3 regions of the Pseudomonas asiatica genome follow, and region 2 is predicted to be linked to each of the others. Evidence: riboswitches for the same ligand, from Rfam matches in the RefSeq annotation. Region 2 holds a riboswitch; each other region holds the start of a gene.

Region 1 (6,998 bases), 150 kb from region 2:
TGGGGGCCGGTTCCAGGCTTTGGAGGCGCTTGATGACTTCCATGCCGTCCAGGCCCGGAAGCCCGATGTCAAGGATGACCACGTTCGGGCGCAGTGTGCGGACCACCTGAGTGACTTCACTGCCATCGCCGACTTCGCCGACGACCTGGAAGCGCTCGCGTTCGAGCAACATTTTCAAGGACAGTCGCACTATGGGGTGGTCGTCGACGATCAGCACGGTAGTCATGAAGAAAACTCCTGTCAGGATGTGGTCCGCTTCCTGGATCACTCAGGAATACGTCTGCAAGTAGGGTTATCGGAAGCGCTGCACGATACGACCATTCCCGAAATTTGGTAATGCCGAGTATAGAAGTGTTGAAAGTCCCCGGGCTAGTTGTTGAAAAGTCCTACAAAAAGTGGGAAAGACATCACCCTGACAAAGCGGCGATGTCTGTTTTTTTGAATGTTTTGAAGTAGATCATGCGCAGGCGGAGTGTACTTTGCTCACGCGCTGGGTCGAGGCGGGGTTGTTGGCCAGCGCCTGGCCAACCCGTGTCGGGCGTGCCACCAACTGGCCGGTGCAGTTCGGGCAGCGGCCCTGGAAACGGGTTTCGGCGCAGGTACGGCAGAAGGTGCATTCGAAGGAGCAGATCAGCGCATCGGGGCTGTCACCCGGCAGGTCGGTATCGCAGCACTCGCAGTTTGGGCGTAGGTCCAGCATGGGCATGACTCCTGTTTGCAGGCGGGAAACCGGAGTCTGCTACGCCCGTGGCGAACCTGGCAATGTTCAGTCGCCAGGGCGATAGAGGTGGGCATGCCCGGCGCGGTACAAGGCCGATTCGGCAAACGGTGTGTCGCCCAGCACATGGCCCACCAGGATCAGCGCCGTGCGCCGGAAGCCCTTGGCCGCGACGCGTTCGACGATATCGCCGAGGGTGCCGCGCACCCAGTCCTGATCCGGCCAGGTGGCGCGATGCACCACCGCCACTGGGCAGTGCGCGCCGTAGTGCGGCAGCAGTTCTTCGACGATTCGCGACAGGTGCTTGACCCCCAGGTGGATCGCCAGGGTGCTGCCATGGCGCGCCAGGTCGCCAAGTTGCTCGCCGGGCGGCATCGGCGAACTGTCGCCATAGCGGGTAAGGATAACGGTCTGCGCTACCTGGGGCAGGGTCAGTTCGCAGCCGAGCAGGGCGGCGCTGGCCGCCGTGGCGGTGACCCCGGGGATGATCTGGTAATCGATGCCCAGCGCCTGCAGATGGCGGATCTGCTCGCCGATGGCGCCGTACAGGCTGGGGTCGCCACTGTGTACCCGGGCCACATCCAGGCCTTGCTCATGCGCACTGCGCATGGCGGCAATGATCTGCTCCAGGTGCAGTTCGGCGCTATTGATCATGGTCTCGGCCTGGTGGCCCTCGAGCACGGCGGCCGGCACCAGCGAACCGGCATAGATGATCACCGGGCACTGGCGGATCAGCCGTTGGCCCTTGATTGTGATCAGTTCCGGGTCGCCGGGGCCGGCGCCGATGAAGTAGACCGTCATGGAAAGTCCTTGCAGGAAAGAGGGGAAACGTTCAACAGGCCAGGGCGAGGGTAGCCGGGCCCAGTACCTGGCGCGTCAGCAGCAACCTGGCCGTGCCGAGCCGCTCGCTGGCCAGGGCCAAAGCCGCGCTCTCCGCCACGCCCCAGCAGCCGCAGTGGGCATGGGCAGCGGCGGAGCGGTGGCTGAGCTGGAGTTCGTAGGGTTGCAATTGCGCGGTATCGTACAACACCAAGGGCACGCCGAGGCGTTCGGCCAGTTGCTGCAAGCCGGGTTCGTCGGCCTTCAGGCTGATGCTGGCGATACCGTGCAGGCCGGCCAACGCCAGGCCCTGGTTGGCCAGGGCCTGGCGTAGCAAGGTTTCCAGCGTATCCGCCGGGCAACCCCGGCGGCAGCCGAAGCCGGCGTAAAAGGCAGGCATCAGGCCTGGCTGGAGCGCCGGAACAGCCAGGCGCTGAGCAGGCCCAGGGCCAGCCAGAAGGCGGCGTTGGTCAGCCAGGAGGCCACTTTGAACTGGGTTTCCAGTGCGGCGGGGGCCAGGCTCTCGTGCACCTCGGGTTGCGGCGCACCGATCACATGGGGAATGACCAGCAGCACGGCGCCCAGCGCCTTCAGCAACCAGTGGCGGGCGAATACCAGCAGGGCAAGGCCCAGCGCGGTGGCGCTGGCGGTGCCGATCCACCAGGCCTGGCGTTGCCCCAGGTCGGCGGCTGCAGTACCTGGCAGTTCCGGCGGCAGGCCCAGGGTCGGGGCCAGGCAGAACACGGCGAAGCCGGCCAGCCCCCACAGTGCGCCGGTGCCGGCACGCTTGGGTTCGCGCAGGCTGTACAGGGCGGTGAGGATCAGGGCGAAGCCGACCGCGACCACCAGGTTGCCGCCAGTGGTGGACAGCACCCGCTGCCAGCCGTCTTCCGGCGACCAGGCTTCGGCGCTGTGTTCATGGGCGGCCACTTCGCCGGCATGCTCGTGCTGGGCGACCGGGGCCGAGGATTCGTAGGTTTCTGCCTCGAGGATCAGCGGGGCGACCCAGAAGCTTTGCAGCAAGGTCAGCAGCAAGGCCGCCAGCAACCCGCTGAAGCCCGCGGTACGGGCAATGCGTGTGATCATCGGGCGTACTCAGTGGCAGGGGAAGGCGGCGCTGTGGCGGGTGTCGTGGGCGGCGTTGTGCACGGCTTCGATGTGCGAGAAGCCGGCGAAGTACACCAGGCACAGGCCCAGCAGGCTGGCGCCGACGGCGATGACGACACGCTGGCTGAGGGTGACGGGGGTGGTGATGCTGTGTTGCTTGGCGCTGGTGACGGGCATGACGCGTTCCTCTGCTTTTTGTGGGCAACGGGCAAGCGCGGCAGCCCCGAGCGTGGCAGCCCAGGGGAATGCAACAGCGCCCGCCCACCGCGGGGTGTTCATGAACGCCAGGCCGGTCTCCGGGCTTGCGAGGAGGAGCCAGGCTCCTGGAAGGCGTCACCTTCCCATGCCGGGTGACCGGGCACAGTGGTACAGACGCTTCGCTCGCTTACCGTTGCGGGGGCAGCACCGGCCTTGTCCGGCCCTGCTTGAGGGCCTGTGACGCACCGGTTTCCCGTTTCACCCCCATCGGGGGCACCTGAACGCGAGGCATAAGGAGACCATGGGGCGGGGCTGCCGTCAATTGCCCTGATGGTAGGGCTTTGGTTTTGCAGTGCCTGGGAGATCGAGCGCCGCCCGCGCGGCGCTCGATCTCACAGGCGCTGGAAAGTTCAAGGCAAGCGCACTCAAGCCCTCATGCAAGCCGGTTCGGCCTGTAGTGGTCTATGCCGTAAGCATCCACCTGGTCAGCCCCGGGCAAACGTCGCCAGCTTCTCCCCGTCCAGCCGGTAGCGCACCCACTCATCCTGCGCTTCGGCCCCCAGCTTCTGATAGAAGCCGATCGCGGGCTCGTTCCAGTCCAGCACGCTCCATTCCAGCCGCCCGCAATCATTCGCCACCGCTTCGCGGGCAATATGCTGCAGCAATTGCCGCCCGGCACCGTCGCCGCGCTGCTCGGGCGTTATGTACAGGTCTTCCAGGTAGATGCCGTTGCGCCCGAGCCAGGTCGAGTAGCTGTAGAAATACACGGCAAAGCCGATTGCCCGGCCATCGCGCTCGCAAATCAGGCTGTGCACGGTGCTGCCCTCGCCAAAAAGGCTGCGCTCGATATCGGCAACGCTCGCGATCACCTCGTGGCGAGCGCGTTCGTACTCGGCCAGTTCGGTGATGAAGGCCAGGATCTGCTCGGCATCGGCGCGAACGGCAGGGCGAATGGTAAGGCTCATGGTGACGGCTTCCTTGATCTGGTGGTAGCGGTACAGCGATGTGTATCTACACAATTTAGTGAAACTGTATCGGTCGCAGAGGAGGGCGACTCCGTTAGTGTGACACCACCCATAAAGAATGTGGAATGCCTGCCATGCTTGCCTCTGCCGACCTGCTCACCGCCTTCGTGCTGTTTGCCTTCGTGTCCTCCATCACCCCTGGCCCCAACAACACCATGCTGCTGGCCTCGGGCGTCAACTTCGGTGTGCGCCGCTCCATCCCGCACGCCATGGGGATCAGCGTCGGTTTCATGGTAATGGTGCTGGCCGTTGGCCTGGGCCTGGGCGAGGTGTTCAAGGCCTGGCCGCCGCTGTACACGGTACTGCGCTACACCGGCGCCGCCTACCTGCTTTACCTCGCCTGGAAGATCGCCACCTCCGGGCCGGTCGGCACAGCCTCGTCCAGTGCCCGCAAACCGCTGGGCTTCTGGGGAGCGGCGGCATTCCAGTGGGTCAACCCCAAGGCCTGGGTGATGGCAGTCGGTGCAATCACCACCTACACGCCGGCGCAAGGCTATGTGACCAACGTCATTGTCATTGCCGCCTTGTTTGCCCTGGTCAACCTGCCCAGCGTGGGGGTGTGGGTGATGTTCGGCAGCGCCCTGCGCAACCTGTTGCAGAACCCGCGCTGGCTGATGCTGTTCAATGTCCTGATGGCCTTGTTGCTGGTGATTTCACTGTACCCGTTGCTGTTTGTAGAATCGGCGTTTTCCTGACCCCGCGAGTACAGCAAGCCGATGCAGTTGATCCCCTGGTCCCACGAATGCGCCGAAGGCTTCACCCTGCGTGGCTGGCGAACCCCGGCCAGTGGCAAGCCGCTGCTGCATTTTCTGCACGGCAACGGCTTCTGCTGCCTTGCCTACCAGCCATTGCTGATGCGCCTGGGCGAACATTTCGACCTGTGGCTCAGCGATGTCCAGGGCCATGGTGACAGTGACCATGGCGGGGTTTTTCGTGGCTGGAACCGCACCGCTGCGCTGGCGGTGGAGGCTTTCGCAGCCGGGCGGGGCGAGTATGGCGACGTACCGCGCTTTGCCGTCGGGCACAGCTTCGGTGGCGTGCTCACCGGCCTGATCCTGGCCAGTGAACCGCAGCTGTTCACCCGTGCCGTGCTGCTTGACCCGGTACTGTTCAGCCGGCGCATGCTGGGTGTTATGGGGGTGGCGGCCCTGGTCGGCTTGCATCAGCGTCACGCCTTGGCGCGCAAGGCCGCCAGCCGTCGCAGCCACTGGCCCGACCGCGAGGCAGCCCTGGCTTCGCTGCATGGGCGGGGTATCTTCAAGGGGTGGACCGATGCGGCGCTGCGGGCCTACGTCGAGCATGCCATCGGCGACTGTGGCGAAGCGGTGGTGCTCAAGTGCCGGCCCAGCCGCGAAGTGGAAATCTTCAGTTCCTTCCCCAAGCGCATGTGGGCAAGCCTGACGGCGATCCGCACGCCCACGCGGGTGCTGTACGGCGAGCACACCTACCCCTTCGTGCCCCATTCGGTGAGCCGCCTGGCGGCGCTCAACCCTCAGGTGACCGCCAGGCAAGTTGCAGGTGGGCACTGCTTCATGCAGGAAGACCCGGTCATTGCTGCAGAACAGGTGCTCGGTTTCTTGCAAGGCTGACTGTTCCATGGGTGGAACGATGAATGCCAAGCAGGCCTGCTACCGCCTGATTGGCATCATTGATAAGGTTATCTCAACCAAGAGAGGAGCTTTCTCATGAAAACGGTTCTGGGTATTCACCGCAGCCCCCACGCCCACTGGGTAGGTGATGGTTTCCCGGTGCGCAGCCTGTTCACCTACGACAACCTGGCCAGCAAGATCAGCCCGTTCCTGCTGCTGGACTATGCCGGCCCTCATGACTTCACCCCGACCAGTGCGCGGCGCGGCGTTGGCCAGCACCCGCACCGCGGCTTCGAGACCGTGACCATCGTTTACCAGGGCGAACTGGAGCACCGCGACTCTACCGGCGCTGGCGGCTTGATCGGCCCCGGTGACGTGCAGTGGATGACTGCTGCCAACGGCATCATCCATGAAGAGTTCCACTCCCCGGGCTTCGCCCGCACTGGCGGTACGCTGGAGATGGTACAGCTGTGGGTCAACCTGCCGGCACGGGACAAGCGCGCAGCGGCTGGCTACCAGACGCTGCTGGCCGAGGACATCCCGGTGGTGGCGCTGGACGGCGAGGGCGGCAGCCTGCGGGTGATTGCAGGTGAATATCGTGGGCATTCGGGGCCGGCGCGAACCTTTACCGCCATGGATGTCTGGGACATGCGCCTGAATGCCGGTGCAACCTTGCAGCTGCCGGTTGCCGCCGGTCGCAATGCGGCGCTGGTGGTGTTGCGTGGCAATGTGCGGATCAACGGCGAGCGCGAAGCCGGCCCATCCAGCCTGGTGCTGCTTGACCGCGGCGGTGAGGATGTTGCCGTCGAAGCGCTGGAAGGTGCCAGCCTGCTGCTGCTCAGCGGTGAACCGATCGACGAGCCGATCGTGGGCTATGGCCCGTTCGTGATGAACAGCCAGGCAGAAATTGCCGAGTCGTTCGACGACTTCCATGCCGGGCGGTTCGGGCAGATGCAGGATGCACGGGGCGGTGCAGCGCATTGATCCTTGACTGAAAAAGCTGGGGCTGCGTTGCAGCCCTATCGCGACACAGGGCCGCTCCTACAGGGAAGCACGATCCCCTGTAGGAGCGGCCTTGTGTCGCGATAGGGGCGCAAAGCGCCCCCAGCACTCAAAAGCCACGTCCGGATTGAAACCATTGGCATTACTGGCATGATCACCCCATGCCCAAGCTCACCCCCTTGCACGCCGTGCGCCGATCATTGCCCACCCCCGGCCACCACACCTTGTGGCTGCGCTACCGCGCCCCTTACCACTGGCCCTCGACGCTGGCCTTCCTCGCTGCCCGCTGCATCCCCGGCATCGAGACCTGCCTCGACGGCACCTACCGCCGTACTCTGGTAATTGCCGGCCGCCACGCCGTCTTGCACGCCACACCTTCGGGCAGCCAGTACCTGCGGGTCCGCCTTGAAGGCGTCCCGGCCCACGCGCTACCCGGCCTGACCGCCAGGCTGAGGCGGGTCTTCGACCTTGATGCCGACCCCGCGCGCATCAATGCAGAACTGTCCCGCGATCCGCTGATGGCCCGCCTGCTACAGGAGC
Region 2 (6,998 bases):
GCGCTGCTGGGCCTCCAGCAAACGCTCGGTAAGGTCGCGCAGGGCCTCGGGGTTGTGCTCGCGCATGAAGTCGCGGGTCGCCGGGTCGAGCACGTAGGCATCGGCCAGCGCCTGGTAATGATGGTCGTCGATCAACTGCGTGGTGGCGTCGAAGGCAAACAGGTTGTCGACCGTCGCCGCCATCTCGAAGGCGCCTTTGTAGCCATGGCGCTTGACCCCGTCGATCCACTTTGGGTTCAGCGCCCGGGCGCGGATGACCCGGTTCAGCTCTTCCTTGAGGGTGCGGATGCGCGGCCGGTCGGCCTGGCTGTGGTCGCCGTGGTAACTGGCCACTGCCGCACCGGACAAGGTTTCCGACGCCGCCAGCATGCCACCCTGGAACTGGTAGTAGTCGTTGGAATCGAGCAGGTCGTGTTCGTGGTTGTCCTGGTTCTGCAGCACCGCCTGCACCTTGGCCAGGCGCTGGGCGAACTGGGCGCGCGCCGGGGTACCGTCGTCGCTGGCGCCGTAGGCATAGCCGCCGTGGTTGAGGTAGACCTCGGCCAGGTCGTCGCGGCTGTGCCACAGGCGCCCGTCGATGGCGTTCTGCACCCCGGCGCCGTAGGCCCCGGGCTTGGCACCGAACACCCGCCAGCCAGCCTGGCGCGCGGCCTGCTCGGCGTCCACGCCCTGCGCCTGCAGCGCGGCGCGCTCGCTACGCACGCGGGCGGCCAGTGGGTTGAGATCGTCGGGTTCGTCCAGCGCGGCCACCGCCTGCACTGCGGCATCGAACAGGCGGATGAGGTTGCCGAAGGCATCACGGAAAAAGCCGGAAACGCGCAAGGTCACGTCCACCCGCGGGCGGTCGAGCAGGCTGAGCGGCAGGATCTCGAAATCGTCGACCCGCTGGCTGCCGGTGGCCCACACCGGTCGCACGCCCATCAGCGCCATGGCCTGGGCGATGTCGTCGCCACCGGTACGCATGGTTGCCGTGCCCCACACCGAAAGGCCGAGTTGGCGCAGGTGATCGCCGTGGTCCTGCAGGTGGCGCTCGAGGATCAGGTTGGCCGAGGCGAAGCCCAGGCGCCAGGCGGTGGTGGTGGGCAGGTTGCGCACGTCCACGGTATAGAAGTTGCGGCCGGTGGGCAGCACGTCCAGGCGCCCACGGCTGGGCGCGCCACTGGGGCCGGCGGGCACGAAACGCCCGGCCAGCGCCGCCAGCAGGCCATTCATTTCGGCGCTGCCGCAGGCGTCCAGGCTGGGTGCCACCGCTTCGCGCAGCGCCTGCACCACATCGTGCACCGGCTGCCATTCGCTATGGGCTGGTAACTGTGCGGTGCCGCCCAGCGCCTGGTCGATTACCTGCAGCGCCAACAGTTCGAGGCGTTCGCGGGTATCGCCACAGGTGCGCCAGGGTTCGCTGCTCATGGCCTGCAACTGCTCGGGGCGTGCGCCCTGCCACGGCTGCCCGAGCTCGCAATCGAGCGGGTCGAAACCCGGCACCAGCGCCTTGGCCAAAGCCCGCAGCAGGCTGGCATTGCCGCCGCGACCGTCGCCACGCTCGACCCGCAACAGCGCCAGCAGGGTATCCAGGCGCAGCCGCCCTACCGGGGAGTGGCCGAACACATGCAGGCCATCGCGAATCTGCGATTCCTTCAGGTCGCACAGGTAGGTGTCCAGGCGCGGCAGCCACACGGCAGCATCGTCCAGTTGGCCTTCCAGTTGCAGTTCGCGGTCGATGTGGTTGGCCTTGACCAGTTCGAGAATGTCGCGCTGCAACTCGCGGGCGCGCCGCGGGTCGAGCAGCTGTGCTTCGTAGAACTCGTCGGCCAATTGCTCCAGGTGGCGCAACGGGCCATAGGTTTCGGCACGGGTCAGCGGCGGCATCAGGTGGTCGATGATCACCGCCTGGGTGCGGCGCTTGGCCTGGGCACCCTCGCCCGGGTCGTTGACGATGAACGGGTAGATGTTCGGCAGCGGGCCGAGCAAGGCGTCCGGCCAGCACTGCGCCGACAACCCGACGCCCTTGCCGGGTAGCCATTCGAGGTTGCCGTGCTTGCCGACGTGGATCACCGCGTCGGCGGCAAAGGCATGGCGCAGCCAGAAGTGAAACGCCAGGTAACCGTGCGGCGGCACCAGGTCCGGGTCGTGGTACACCGCGCTGGGGTCCACCTGGTAGCCCCGTGCCGGCTGGATGCCGACGAAGGTCAAGCCGAAGCGCAGGCCGGCCACCATCAGCCGGCCACTGCGGTACATCGGGTCCTGCTGCGGTGGCCCCCAGCGTTCCAGCACGGCCTGGCGGTTGGCCTCGGGCAGGCGCTCGAAGGCGGCCTGGTAGTCGGCCAGGCTCAGGCTCTGCGCACAGGGGCGCAGGTCCAGATGGTCGAGGTCGTTGGTCACGCCTCCGAGCAACTGGTGGATCAGTTGCGTGCCACTGCCCGGCAAGTCGGCCAGCGGATAGCCTTCGGCCTGCAGGGCCTTGAGGATGTTCAGCGCCGCCGCTGGCGTGTCCAGTCCAACGCCGTTGCCAATGCGACCATCCCGGGTCGGGTAGTTGGCCAGCACCAGGGCCACGCGCTTTTGCGCATTCGGCAGGCGCGCCAGTTCGACCCAGCGGCGGGCCAGTTCGGCGACAAAGTCCATGCGCTCGGGGTGGGCGCGGTAGCAGACCACGTCGGACTGGCTGCGCTCGCTGCGCCAGGCCATGTCCTTGAAACTGACCGGGCGGGTGATGATGCGCCCGTCCAGTTCGGGCAAGGCAATGTGCATGGCCAGGTCACGCGCCCCCAGGCCCTGCTCGCTGGCTTCCCAGCCGGGCTGGTTGTCTTGCGCGCAGATGGCCTGCAGCACTGGGATGTCGCGACGGAACGGGCGCAGGTTGGGCCGTTCGGGGCTGGACAGGGCAAAGCCGGTGGTGTTGACCAGCACTTCGGCACCCACCTCGTCCAGCCAGGCTTCGACCTGCTCCAGGCAGGCGCTTTCCTTGAGGCTGGCCACGGCGATCGGCAACGGGTTGAGCCCGGCGGCCTGCAGGCGCTGACAGAACACATCGATGAACGCGGTGTTGGCCGCCTGCAGGTGCGAGCGGTAGAACAGCAGTGGCGCCACCGGCTGTTCGGGATGCCACTGCGGGTACCAGTCCTCCAGCGTGGCGCTGCCCTTGGCCGGGTGATACACGGCGGTGCGCGGCAAAGGCTGCGGCTCGTCCCAGGCATAGTCGCGGCCCAGCCACTGGCTGGCCAGGCAGTTGAACAGGTTGATGGCATTGGCCTTGCCGCCCTGGCGCAGGTAGTGCCAGAGGCGTTCGGCCTGCTCGCCGCTGACACTGCCCAGGCTGGTCAGCTCCGGGTCCGGGCGGTCGTCGCCCGGCACCAGGATCAGTTGCACGCCACGGCCAGCCAGCTCGACCAGTTGCTCGACGCCATAGCGCCAGTAGCCGACGCCGCCGTGCAGCGACACCAGGATGACCTTGGCATGGCGCAGCACCTGGTCGACGTACAGGTCGACCGAGGCATGGTTCTGTACCTGCATCGGGTTGGCCAGGCGCAGGCTGGGGTAATCCTCGGGCAATTGCTCGGCGGTATCCGCAAGCAATGCCAGGTGCGAATCGCCGCTGCAGAGAATCACCAGCTCGGCGGGCGTCTGGCCGAGGTCGGCAATGCTGTCATCCGGCACGAAGCCGCCGGGCTGGGTCCGCAGCAGGTGCATGGGTCAGGCGCCCAGTGCCTGGCGCAGGCGCGCTTCCAGCTGGGCGGCGTCGAGGTCCTGGCCGATCAGCACCAGGCGGGTGATGCGCGGCTCGTCGGCGCGCCAGGCGCGGTCGAAGTGCTTGTCGAAACGGGTGCCCACGCCTTGTACCAGCAGGCGCATCGGCTTGCCCGGGATGGCAGCGAAGCCTTTGGCGCGCAGGATGCCGAATTCCACCACCAGCTGGGTCAGGGCGTCGAGCAGCAGGCTTTCGTCGGCTTCGGGCAGGTCGATGGAGATGGAGTCGAAGGCGTCGTGGTCATGATCGTCATGGTCATCGCCGTCATGATGCGAATCGTGGTGGGTACGGCGGCCATCGATGTGCGCCTCGGACTCGGCGCCCACGCCCAGCAGCACCTCCAGCGGCAGCTTGCCGCTGCTGGCCTCGATCACCTTGACCGCCGGCGGCAGTTCTTCGGCCACCTCGGCGCGGACCTTGGCCAGGCCTTCGGCGTCGATCAGGTCGGCCTTGTTCAGCACCACCAGGTCGGCGCTGGCCAGCTGGTCGGCGAACAGTTCGTGCAGCGGCGACTCGTGGTCCAGGTTGGGGTCGAGCTTGCGCTGGGCATCGACCTGGTCCGGGTAGGCGGCGAAGGTGCCGGCGGCCACGGCCGGGCTGTCGACCACCGTGATCACCGCGTCGACGGTGCAGGCATTGCGGATTTCCGGCCACTGGAAGGCTTGCACCAGCGGTTTGGGCAGGGCCAGGCCGCTGGTTTCGATGAGGATATGGTCCAGGTCGCCACGGCGTGCCACCAGCTCGCGCATCACCGGGAAGAACTCTTCCTGCACGGTGCAGCACAGGCAGCCGTTGGCCAGCTCGTAGACGCGGCCGGTGGCTTCTTCTTCGGTGCAACCGATGCTGCACTGTTTGAGGATTTCGCCGTCGATGCCCAGTTCGCCGAACTCGTTGACGATCACCGCAATGCGGCGGCCCTGGGCGTTGTCGAGCATGTGGCGCAGCAAGGTAGTCTTGCCCGAGCCGAGGAAGCCGGTGACGATGGTGACGGGGAGCTTGGCCAGTGTTTTCATGTCGCATTGCCCTTGGCAGATTGGCGCGGGCATGCAGGACGACAGCCACGGGCCAGACCGGCCGGGCTTGTTCGCCACCGGATCACCCCGCCCGGTTGAAAGTCGAAAACGTGACGAGGCAGGTCTCCTGGCTCGCACCGTTCCATGTACCCGCTGGTGCAGCGGGCTGGCGGGATGACGCCTTCCCGCGCGCGGGCGCAGTGGCTGTGTCGATCCGTTGTCGGTGCTTACAGTTGCGGGGGCAGCCGCGGCTTGTACCGCGTTCCCGTCTTAGCTTCGGCCTGGCCGAAGAACCTCGAAGTGGCAAGGCTACGCAGTGGCTGGCAGGTGGTCAACCATTGCTGTCGGGCTGGCCGACAACAAGTGGCGCAACTGCGTTACAGTGGTGGCTTTGAGCAGCGAGGCCCCCGGTGGAACCCTTGAACAAGCGCGATTTGGCACGCCTGGAGCGTGAACTGGTGGTTTGCCTGACCGAAGCCTGCGAAACCGCCAAGGCGGAGATCGTCGGTTTCAGCTGGCTTACCCATCGTCTGGCTCCCGAGGATTTTCCGGCCAGCCTGCGTATTACCTGGGTGTTCGAACGAGAGGCCGACAAGGCCGCCGCCGTGGCGGGCGACGCGAAGGTACGCATGCTGGCGCTGACCGGCCTGGCTTTGGAACAGGCCGGCATTCAGCTGGATCATCCGGCCTGGCATGTGCGGTTTGACAGTGAAGAGACCTGCCAGCAGAGCCACGGGGGCGACTGGAGCAAGCGCTTGAGGGGGCGCTGATCCAGGGGCATGCGCGGTCCTGGCTCTTGTAGGAGCGGCCTTGTGTCGCGATAGGGCTGCGAAGCAGCCCCAGGGTTTCAGCAAAGACGCACAAATTGCTGGGGCTGCTTCGCAGCCCTATCGCGACACAAGGCCACTCCTACAGGGGCCGCGGCGCACTCGCGGAATCTGTTTTCCCGCGACAACGATGCCTCTATCCGTTAGGCTACGCATTCCCCTGTCACGAGGTGTTCGTCCAATGCGCCATTGATGCCGCCGTCCCTTCGACGGCCAGTCTTCAGCCTCCGGTTCGCTCCGGAGATGTCGCGGCATTTGTGGAGTTGTGCATGACGAACACGTCGATCCTGACGCTGGACAGCGTCTCCTTGGCCTTGCCTGACGGCAGGCTGTTATTTACCGACCTCAGCGAAACCTTCGACCAACGCCGCACCGGCCTGGTCGGGCGCAACGGTGTGGGCAAGAGCCTGCTCGGGCAAGTACTTGCCGGCCAGCGCGAACCAAGCAGCGGCCAGTGTCGGCGCCTTGGGCGCATCCATCTTCTGGACCAGCAGGTGATCGAGCGCAGCGCCACGGTCGCCGACCTGGCCCAGGTGGGCGCGGTGCTCGCTGCGCTGGAGCGCATCGAGCAAGGCAGCGTCGCACCCAGTGACTTCGACACCGTCGGCGAACGCTGGGATATCCGCGAGCAATTGCAGGGGCACCTGCAACGCCACGGCCTGGGCCAGCTCGACTGGCACCAGCCCGCCCGCAGCCTGAGCGGTGGCCAGGCCATGCGCGTGGCGCTGGTCGGCGCCTGGCTCAGCGAAGCGGACTACCTGATCCTCGACGAACCGAGCAACCACCTGGACAGCAACGCCCGCGCCCAACTGCTGAGCATGATCGAAGCCTGGGACCGGGGCTTGCTGGTGATCAGCCATGATCGCAGCCTGCTCGCGCACATGACGCGCATCGTCGAATTGTCCAGCCTGGGCTTGCAGGCCTATGGCGGCAACTACAGCTTCTATTCGGCCCAGAAAGCCAGCCAGACGGCGCAGGCCCAACAGCAACTTGCCCGGCTGAAACAGGAGCAGCAACGCCAGGCGCGCGAACTGCAGCGCCAGCGCGAAGACCTGGAACGTCATCAGGCCCGCGCCGGGCGCAACGCCAGGCACGCCAACCAGGCCAAGATCCTGGTCGACCGCCAGCAGGAGCGCAGCCAGGCCACTGCGGGCAAGCAGCGCCGCGACCATCGCGACGCCCGGCAGGCGCTGCAGGGCAAAGTGCGTGACGCCGCTCGCGAAGTCGAGCAGGACAGCGCCATTACCCTGCATGCACCCACGCCGCAGCGCCATCCGGGCCGCGAAGTGCTTGCCTTGCAGGCGCTGCACCTGCCCCGCGGCACGCGCAAACCACTGAACCTGCGCTTGTGCCTGGGCCAGCGGGTGGGCCTGGTCGGCGCCAATGGCAGTGGCAAGTCCACCCTGCTCAGGC
Region 3 (6,998 bases), 1.9 Mb from region 2:
AGATGCGCCGCTGCTGTTGCAAAGGTGGCGTGGGGGCGAGACCAAGAATCAGATTTAACACCTTTCTTGTAGGCCGTTTCCCAAAGATACTCTTAACACCTATTCTCCGTTGCGCGCGCCAAATGCGGTCTCTAGTCTCGGCATGTCGTTGACCTTCAATGACCGGGTTAGCCGCCCGAAATCGTCAGACACCGCAGCTGAGCAATACCGAGTAATCGGCATTGGCGCCTTATGGCGGCTGTGCGTGGGGCACCTGCGGGTGCGCCGGGTGCCTGACGTCCCGGTCGGCTAACCCACGTACAGCTGCCACCATACTGTTTAGCCGCGGTTGGTGGTCGCTTCACTACGACAGGAGCCTTAAATGACCACCGAAGACACGAAATGCACAGTCGGCAAAACCATATTCTTTCAAGGTGAAAACCAGACCCACCCCCTGTTCCGCATCGAACCCGGTATCTCCTGCCAGAACGCCCGCGAACAAGCCTCGGAATTGATCGGCTATGCACGGGACCTGACCATCGACGGCCTGATGGAAGACAAGCCAAAGCTGATCTGGGCCGCGCACTACCTTTGCGCCTTGGGCAAAGCGCTGCTGGATGATGCCGAACTCGGCATGATGCGTTAGGACCTGAAAGGCGCGCAGGCCATTCGCGGCACGGGCCGCGCTCTCATGGAGCCGCATATAACTGAAAGGTTTAGCAGGGGCTCTGTGGGAGCGGGCGCGCCCGCGAACACCGGCGCAGCCGGTGCCAGCCACCGCGTTGGATTCTTCGCGGGCACGCCCGCTCCCACAGAAACCACGTCGCGCTTGCTAACGCGTTCCGGTCCCGCCCCGAGCCGAAGTTGCTTCAAGCCTGCTTGAGCAACAACGCCACCCCCGGGAAATACTGCCCCAGTTCGTTGTGCAACTTGCGGTAGGCATACGGGAAGTACCAGGCGATGGCACAGGCGGTATGTTTCTGCAGATCGTCGACCAGGTCCTGCAGTTCCTCGGGGCTGGCATGCTGGCCAGCCTTCCACGGGCTGATGAACAGCGCACCAGCTTTCAACTGGCTGGGGTAGGCCACCTGGCGCGCGAGGGCAGCGGTCTGCTGCAGGGCGTCGGCCATGTCCAGCCGGGCAACTTTTGGCCAGCGCTGGCTGACACTGAGGTACAGCGCTTCATCGGCACTACTGATCGACAGGTCGCAGCGCCCTTCGTGTTCGCCTTCGTCGCGCTGCTTCTTGCCGGCAAACTGCTGCAGCGCCGCCAGTTCGGCCTGCCACGCCGCTGCGGCAAGCAGCCCGGTATTGGCCGCGGCGCCATGCCAGTAAGGTGCTTCGGCATCGCCGGCAAACTGGTTGAAGCGGTCGATGCAATCGCCCCAGCGCTCCAGCACCGGGGCGAGAAACTCCAGGCGCGGGTTGTTGATGATCTGGCCTCGCATGCTGCGCTCTCCTGTTATCGTTGTGATCGCGTTCAGCTGAAAGTGATGGCTATGTGATATCACTGTATTCAGTGTGGCACAACCAGGTGAATTGGCCATTACCCGGGCGGTGCCTGTTCGACTGCAAAGCGGCCCACTTCGATTGACGCTCCCGGTGCAACCCTCTAACCTTCGCGCGTGTTTCAGGTGCCCTGCCAGCCCCGACTGGGCAGGGTGAAACTGGGAAGCCGGTGGGTGCCAGCATGGCGCGATTCCGGCGCTGCCCCCGCAACGGTAGGTGAGTCGCGGCCGCGCAGGGCCACTGGGTGCCAGCACCCGGGAAGGCGCGCAGGCCTGGGCCAAGGCCCGCTCACAAGCCCGGAGACCGGCCTGATACTGCCAACGGCATCACGGAGGGTGATGCGCGGTGCACCGTGGCGTACGGCCACGGCCCCTGCGCGTTCTCCGTCTGCCCGCCTTTTACCTGTCGCCGCGCGTTGCCGTGGCGCCAGCCAGCGGAGAACCCTGATGAGCGAATCCACCGAACGCGACGAACGCCACCTGGCGCGCATGCAGCGCAAGAAGGCGATCATCGACGAACGCATCGCCAATTCCCCCAACGAATGCGGCCTGCTGCTGGTGCTGACCGGCAATGGCAAAGGCAAGAGCAGCTCGGCCTTCGGTATGCTCGCGCGCGCCCTGGGCCATGGCATGCAGTGCGGTGTGGTGCAGTTCATCAAGGGCCGCAACAGCACCGGCGAAGAGCTGTTCTTCCGCCGCTTCCCCGAGCAGGTGCGCTACCACGTGATGGGCGAGGGCTTTACCTGGGAAACCCAGGACCGCCAGCGCGACATTGCCGCCGCCGAAGCGGCCTGGGCTGTGTCGCGCCAGTTGCTGCAAGACCCTAGCGTGCAGTTCGTGGTGCTCGATGAACTGAACATCGCCCTCAAGCACGGCTACCTCGACCTTGACCAGGTGCTGTCCGACATCCAGGCCCGCCCACCGATGCAGCATGTGATCGTCACTGGCCGTGCCGCGAAACCCGAGATGATCGAACTGGCCGACACCGTGACCGAGATGGGCATGCTCAAGCACGCCTTCCAGGCCGGCATCCGTGCACAGAAGGGCGTGGAACTGTGAGCCAGCCGCGCCATTGCCCCGCCGTGCTGATCGCGGCACCGGCCTCTGGCCAGGGCAAGACCACCGTCACCGCCGCCCTGGCCCGCCTGCACCGCAACCTTGGGCGCAAGGTGCGGGTGTTCAAGTGCGGGCCCGACTTTCTCGACCCGATGATCCTCGAGCGGGCCAGCGGCGCGCCGGTGTACCAACTCGACCTGTGGATGATCGGCGCCGAGGAAAGCCGCCGCCTGCTGTGGGAAGCCGCCGGCGAGGCCGACCTGATCCTGATCGAAGGGGTGATGGGGCTGTTCGACGGCACGCCGTCCAGCGCCGATCTGGCGCGCCACTTCGGCGTGCCGGTGCTGGCGGTGATCGACGGCACGGCCATGGCCCAGACCTTCGGCGCCCTGGCCCTGGGCCTGGCACGCTACCAGGCGGACCTGCCGTTTGCCGGTGTGTTGGCCAACCGGGTCGGCAGCCTGCGCCACGCGCAACTGCTGGAAGGTAGCCTGACCGAGGGCCTGCGCTGGTATGGCGGCTTGTCCCGCGAGCGCGGTATCGAGCTGCCCAGCCGCCACCTGGGGCTGGTCCAGGCCAGCGAGCTGAACGACCTGGACGCGCGCCTGGATGCCGCTGCCGAGGCGCTTGGCGCCAGTTGCGATGCGGCCTTGCCGCCGCCAGTGACCTTTGCCGAACCCGAGCCGCAAACCAGTGCTGCCTCGTTGGCCGGTGTACGCATTGGCGTGGCGCGAGACGAGGCCTTCGCCTTCACCTATGGCGCCAACCTCGACCTGCTGCGCAACCTGGGCGCACAGCTGGAGTTCTTCTCGCCGCTGCATGACCGCGAACTGCCGGCAGTAGACAGCCTGTACCTGCCGGGCGGTTATCCCGAACTGCACCACCACGCCCTGGCCGGCAATGCGCCGATGAGCGAGGCAATACGCGCCCATCACGCCCAGGGCAAACCGTTGCTGGCCGAGTGCGGTGGCATGCTGTATCTGCTCGATGCCCTGACCGACGTGGCCGGCGAGCGTGCCGAGCTGCTCGGCCTGCTGCCGGGCGAAGCGACCATGCAGAAGCGCTTGGCTGCCTTGGCCTTGCAGGCGGTGGAACTGCCGGAAGGCACCCTGCGCGGGCACACCTATCACCATTCGCTGACCAGTACCGCACTGGAGCCGATCGCACGTGGCCTGAGCCCCAATGGCGGGCGTGGCAACGAAGCGGTGTACCGCCTGGGTCGGCTGACGGCTTCCTACGTGCACTTCTACTTCCCCTCCAACCCGGATGCGGCGGCGGCGCTGTTGCGACCATGAGCGAACACGCCTACAGCGACGCCGAGCGCGCCGCGATCTACCGGGCCATCGGCGAACGCCGTGACATGCGCCATTTCGCCGGCGGCGAGGTAGCCCCGGAACTGCTGGGCCGCCTGTTGGCTGCCGCGCACCAGGCGCCAAGCGTCGGGCTGATGCAGCCCTGGCGTTTCATCCGCATCACCCAGCGCGACCTGCGTGCGCGCATCCAGGCCTTGGTGGAAGCAGAGCGGGTGCGTACCGCCGAAGCGTTGGGCGAACGCTCCGACGCCTTCATGAAACTGAAGGTGGAGGGCATCAATGACTGCGCCGAGTTGCTGGTGGCCGCCCTGATGGACAACCGCGAGCCGCATATCTTCGGCCGTCGCACCCTGCCGGAAATGGACCTGGCCTCGCTGGCCTGCGCCATCCAGAACCTGTGGCTGGCAGCCCGTGGCGAAGGCCTGGGCATGGGCTGGGTGTCGCTGTTCGACCCGCAGGCGCTGGCGGCGCTGCTGGGCATGCCGGCCGGGGCCAAGCCGGTCGCGGTGCTGTGCCTGGGGCCGGTAACCGAGTTCTACCCGGCACCGATGCTGGTGCTGGAAAACTGGGCCGAGGAACGGCCCTTGAGTGAAATGCTCTTTGAGAATCAATGGGGAGAGCGCCAATGAGCGTCGCCTTGCTGACTGTGGCCGGGGTGGCCCTGGATGCCTTGCTGGGCGAACCGCAGCGGCGCCATCCGCTGGTAGCCTTCGGCAACATGGCCAGTAACCTCGAGCGCCGCCTGAATGCCGGTGGGCGCGGCTGGCGCAGCCACGGGGTGAGCGCATGGTTCCTGGCCGTGGTGCCGCTTACCCTGGTGGCACTGATCCTCTCCTGGCTGCCGTACATCGGCTGGCTGGTCGACGTGCTGGCGCTGTACTGCGCCGTCGGGCTGCGCAGCCTGGGCGAACACGTGTTGCCGGTGGCCAGTGCCTTGCGCCAGGGTGACCTGCAAGAAGCGCGGCGCCGTGTGGGCTACCTGGTCAGCCGCGAAACCCGTGAACTGGACGAACCTGCGGTTGCCCGGGCGGCCACCGAATCGGTACTGGAGAATGGCAGCGATGCGGTATTCGCCGCGCTGTTCTGGTTCGTGGTCGCCGGCGCGCCGGGCGTGGTGCTGTACCGCCTGAGCAACACCCTGGACGCGATGTGGGGCTACCGCAACGAGCGCTTCGAACGCTTCGGCTGGTGCGCGGCGCGCGTCGACGATGTGCTCAACTATATTCCCGCCAGGCTGGTGGCGTTGACCTACGCGCTGCTGGGCAAGACCCGCCTGGCCCTGGCCTGCTGGCGCAAGCAGGGCCCGCTGTGGGACAGCCCCAATGCCGGGCCGGTGATGGCCGCCGGTGCTGGTGCGTTAGGTGTGGAACTCGGTGGCCCGGCGGTGTACCACGGCGAGCTGCATGAGCGGCCACGCCTGGGTGACGGGCCAATGGCCGACGCCGACGCCATCGAGCGCGGCTGGGGCCTGGTGCAGCGCGGCGTATGGCTGTGGCTGCTGGTGATCTGCCTGGGGGCCTATATCAATGCTTGAACACGGAGGCCGCCTGCTGCGGGCGGTACGGCAATACGGCATCGCCCGTGAGCAGTGGCTCGACCTGTCCAGCGGCATTGCGCCATGGCCTTTCCCGATTCCACCGATTCCCGTGGAGGCCTGGGCTCGCCTGCCGGAGACCGAGGATGGCCTGGAGGACGCCGCGCGTGCGTATTACGGCGCACGCCAATTGCTGGCGGTGGCCGGTTCCCAGGCCGCGATCCAGGCCTTGCCGCTGTTGCGCGCAGCCGGCCAGGTAGGGGTGTTGACGCCTTGCTATGCCGAGCACCCATACGCCTGGGAACGGGCGGGGCACCAGTTGCTGGAGCTGGACGAAGCGCAGGTCGAGGCGACGCTCGACAGCCTTGACGTACTGGTGCTGGTCAACCCCAACAACCCCACCGGCCGCCGGGTGCCGCGTGAACGCCTGCTGGATTGGCATGCGCGCCTGGCTGCCCGCGGTGGTTGGCTGCTGGTCGATGAAGCGTTCATGGACAACACCCCGGCGCAAAGCGTGGTCGATTGTGCCGAGCGCCCGGGGCTGATCGTGCTGCGCTCGTTCGGCAAGTTCTTCGGCCTGGCCGGCGTGCGCCTGGGGTTCGTTGCCGCCGAACTCAGCCTGCTGCTGCGCCTGGCCGAGTTGCTTGGGCCGTGGACCGTCAATGGCCCGACCCGGGTGCTGGCCCAGGCCAGCCTGGCCGACCACGCCGCCCAGCGTGTGCAGGTCGAACGCTGCGCTGCCGCCAGCCAGCGGCTGGCTATGCTGTTGCGCAGTGCCGGCCTGGCGCCCAGCGGTGGTTGCGACCTGTTCCAGTACGTACGCAGCGAGCACGCTGCGCAACTGCATGACTTTCTTGCCCGCCGCGGCATCCTGGTGCGGCTGTTCGAGCACCCGCCGGCGGTACGCCTTGGGCTGCCTGCCCATGCGGTGGACGAACAGCGCCTGGCCCAGGCCCTGGCGGCCTATCAGAAGGAAACGGCATGACCACCCTCATGGTGCAAGGCACCACCTCCGACGCCGGCAAGAGCACGCTGGTGACTGCACTGTGCCGCTGGCTGTTGCGCCAGGGCGTCGGCGTGGTGCCGTTCAAGCCACAGAACATGGCGCTGAACAGCGCGGTGACCGCCGACGGCGGTGAAATCGGCCGGGCCCAGGCGGTGCAGGCCCAGGCCTGCCGGCTGCAGCCGCATACCGACATGAACCCGGTGCTGCTCAAGCCCAACAGCGACACCGGCGCCCAGGTGATCATCCATGGCCGTGCCGTCACCAGCATGAACGCGGTGGCCTACCACGACTACAAGGCTATCGCCATGCAGGCGGTGCTGGCTTCGCACCAGCGCCTGAGTGCTGCCTGGCCGGTGGTCATGGTCGAAGGTGCGGGCTCGCCAGCGGAGATCAACCTGCGTGCCGGTGACATTGCCAACATGGGCTTTGCCGAAGCGGTGGACTGCCCGGTGATCCTGGTTGCCGACATCAATCGTGGTGGTGTGTTCGCCCATCTGGTCGGCACCCTGGAACTGCTGTCGCCCAGTGAGCAGGCGCGGGTAAAGGGCTTTGTCATCAACCGCTTCCGCGGCGACATCGCCTTGCTGCAGCCGGGGCTGGAC

The links. A riboswitch is a leader RNA that binds a small molecule or an ion and turns the genes downstream of it on or off. The one in region 2 is predicted to bind cobalamin.
Region 1: linked by a shared signal. The riboswitch ahead of ABNP31_RS13985 (CbtB domain-containing protein) and the one ahead of cobW (cobalamin biosynthesis protein CobW) in region 2 are both predicted to bind cobalamin.
Region 3: linked by a shared signal. The riboswitch ahead of cobO (cob(I)yrinic acid a,c-diamide adenosyltransferase) and the one ahead of cobW (cobalamin biosynthesis protein CobW) in region 2 are both predicted to bind cobalamin.

Annotation. Positions count from the first base shown of each region.
Region 1 covers NZ_CP157874.1:3,104,999-3,111,996, reverse strand. Annotated here, with positions in the region: gene ABNP31_RS14010 (response regulator transcription factor) at 1-226, opposite strand, end outside; gene ABNP31_RS14005 (DUF1272 domain-containing protein) at 458-700, opposite strand; gene cobM (precorrin-4 C(11)-methyltransferase) at 767-1,519, opposite strand; gene ABNP31_RS13995 (cobalamin biosynthesis protein) at 1,551-1,937, opposite strand; gene ABNP31_RS13990 (CbtA family protein) at 1,937-2,623, opposite strand; gene ABNP31_RS13985 (CbtB domain-containing protein) at 2,633-2,821, opposite strand; cobalamin riboswitch at 2,915-3,138, opposite strand; gene ABNP31_RS13980 (GNAT family N-acetyltransferase) at 3,328-3,807, opposite strand; gene ABNP31_RS13975 (LysE family translocator) at 3,933-4,562, shown strand; gene ABNP31_RS13970 (alpha/beta fold hydrolase) at 4,584-5,456, shown strand; gene ABNP31_RS13965 (pirin family protein) at 5,553-6,440, shown strand; gene ABNP31_RS13960 (DNA-3-methyladenine glycosylase family protein) at 6,620-6,998, shown strand, end outside.
Region 2 covers NZ_CP157874.1:3,259,239-3,266,236, forward strand. Annotated here, with positions in the region: gene cobN (cobaltochelatase subunit CobN) at 1-3,687, opposite strand, end outside; gene cobW (cobalamin biosynthesis protein CobW) at 3,691-4,758, opposite strand; cobalamin riboswitch at 4,859-5,071, opposite strand; gene ABNP31_RS14590 (hypothetical protein) at 5,169-5,528, shown strand; gene ABNP31_RS14595 (ATP-binding cassette domain-containing protein) at 5,855-6,998, shown strand, end outside.
Region 3 covers NZ_CP157874.1:1,338,299-1,345,296, forward strand. Annotated here, with positions in the region: gene ABNP31_RS06140 (DUF3077 domain-containing protein) at 362-625, shown strand; gene ABNP31_RS06145 (hypothetical protein) at 849-1,427, opposite strand; cobalamin riboswitch at 1,595-1,814, shown strand; gene cobO (cob(I)yrinic acid a,c-diamide adenosyltransferase) at 1,935-2,546, shown strand; gene ABNP31_RS06155 (cobyrinate a,c-diamide synthase) at 2,543-3,838, shown strand; gene bluB (5,6-dimethylbenzimidazole synthase) at 3,835-4,485, shown strand; gene cbiB (adenosylcobinamide-phosphate synthase CbiB) at 4,482-5,390, shown strand; gene cobD (threonine-phosphate decarboxylase CobD) at 5,383-6,375, shown strand; gene ABNP31_RS06175 (cobyric acid synthase) at 6,372-6,998, shown strand, end outside.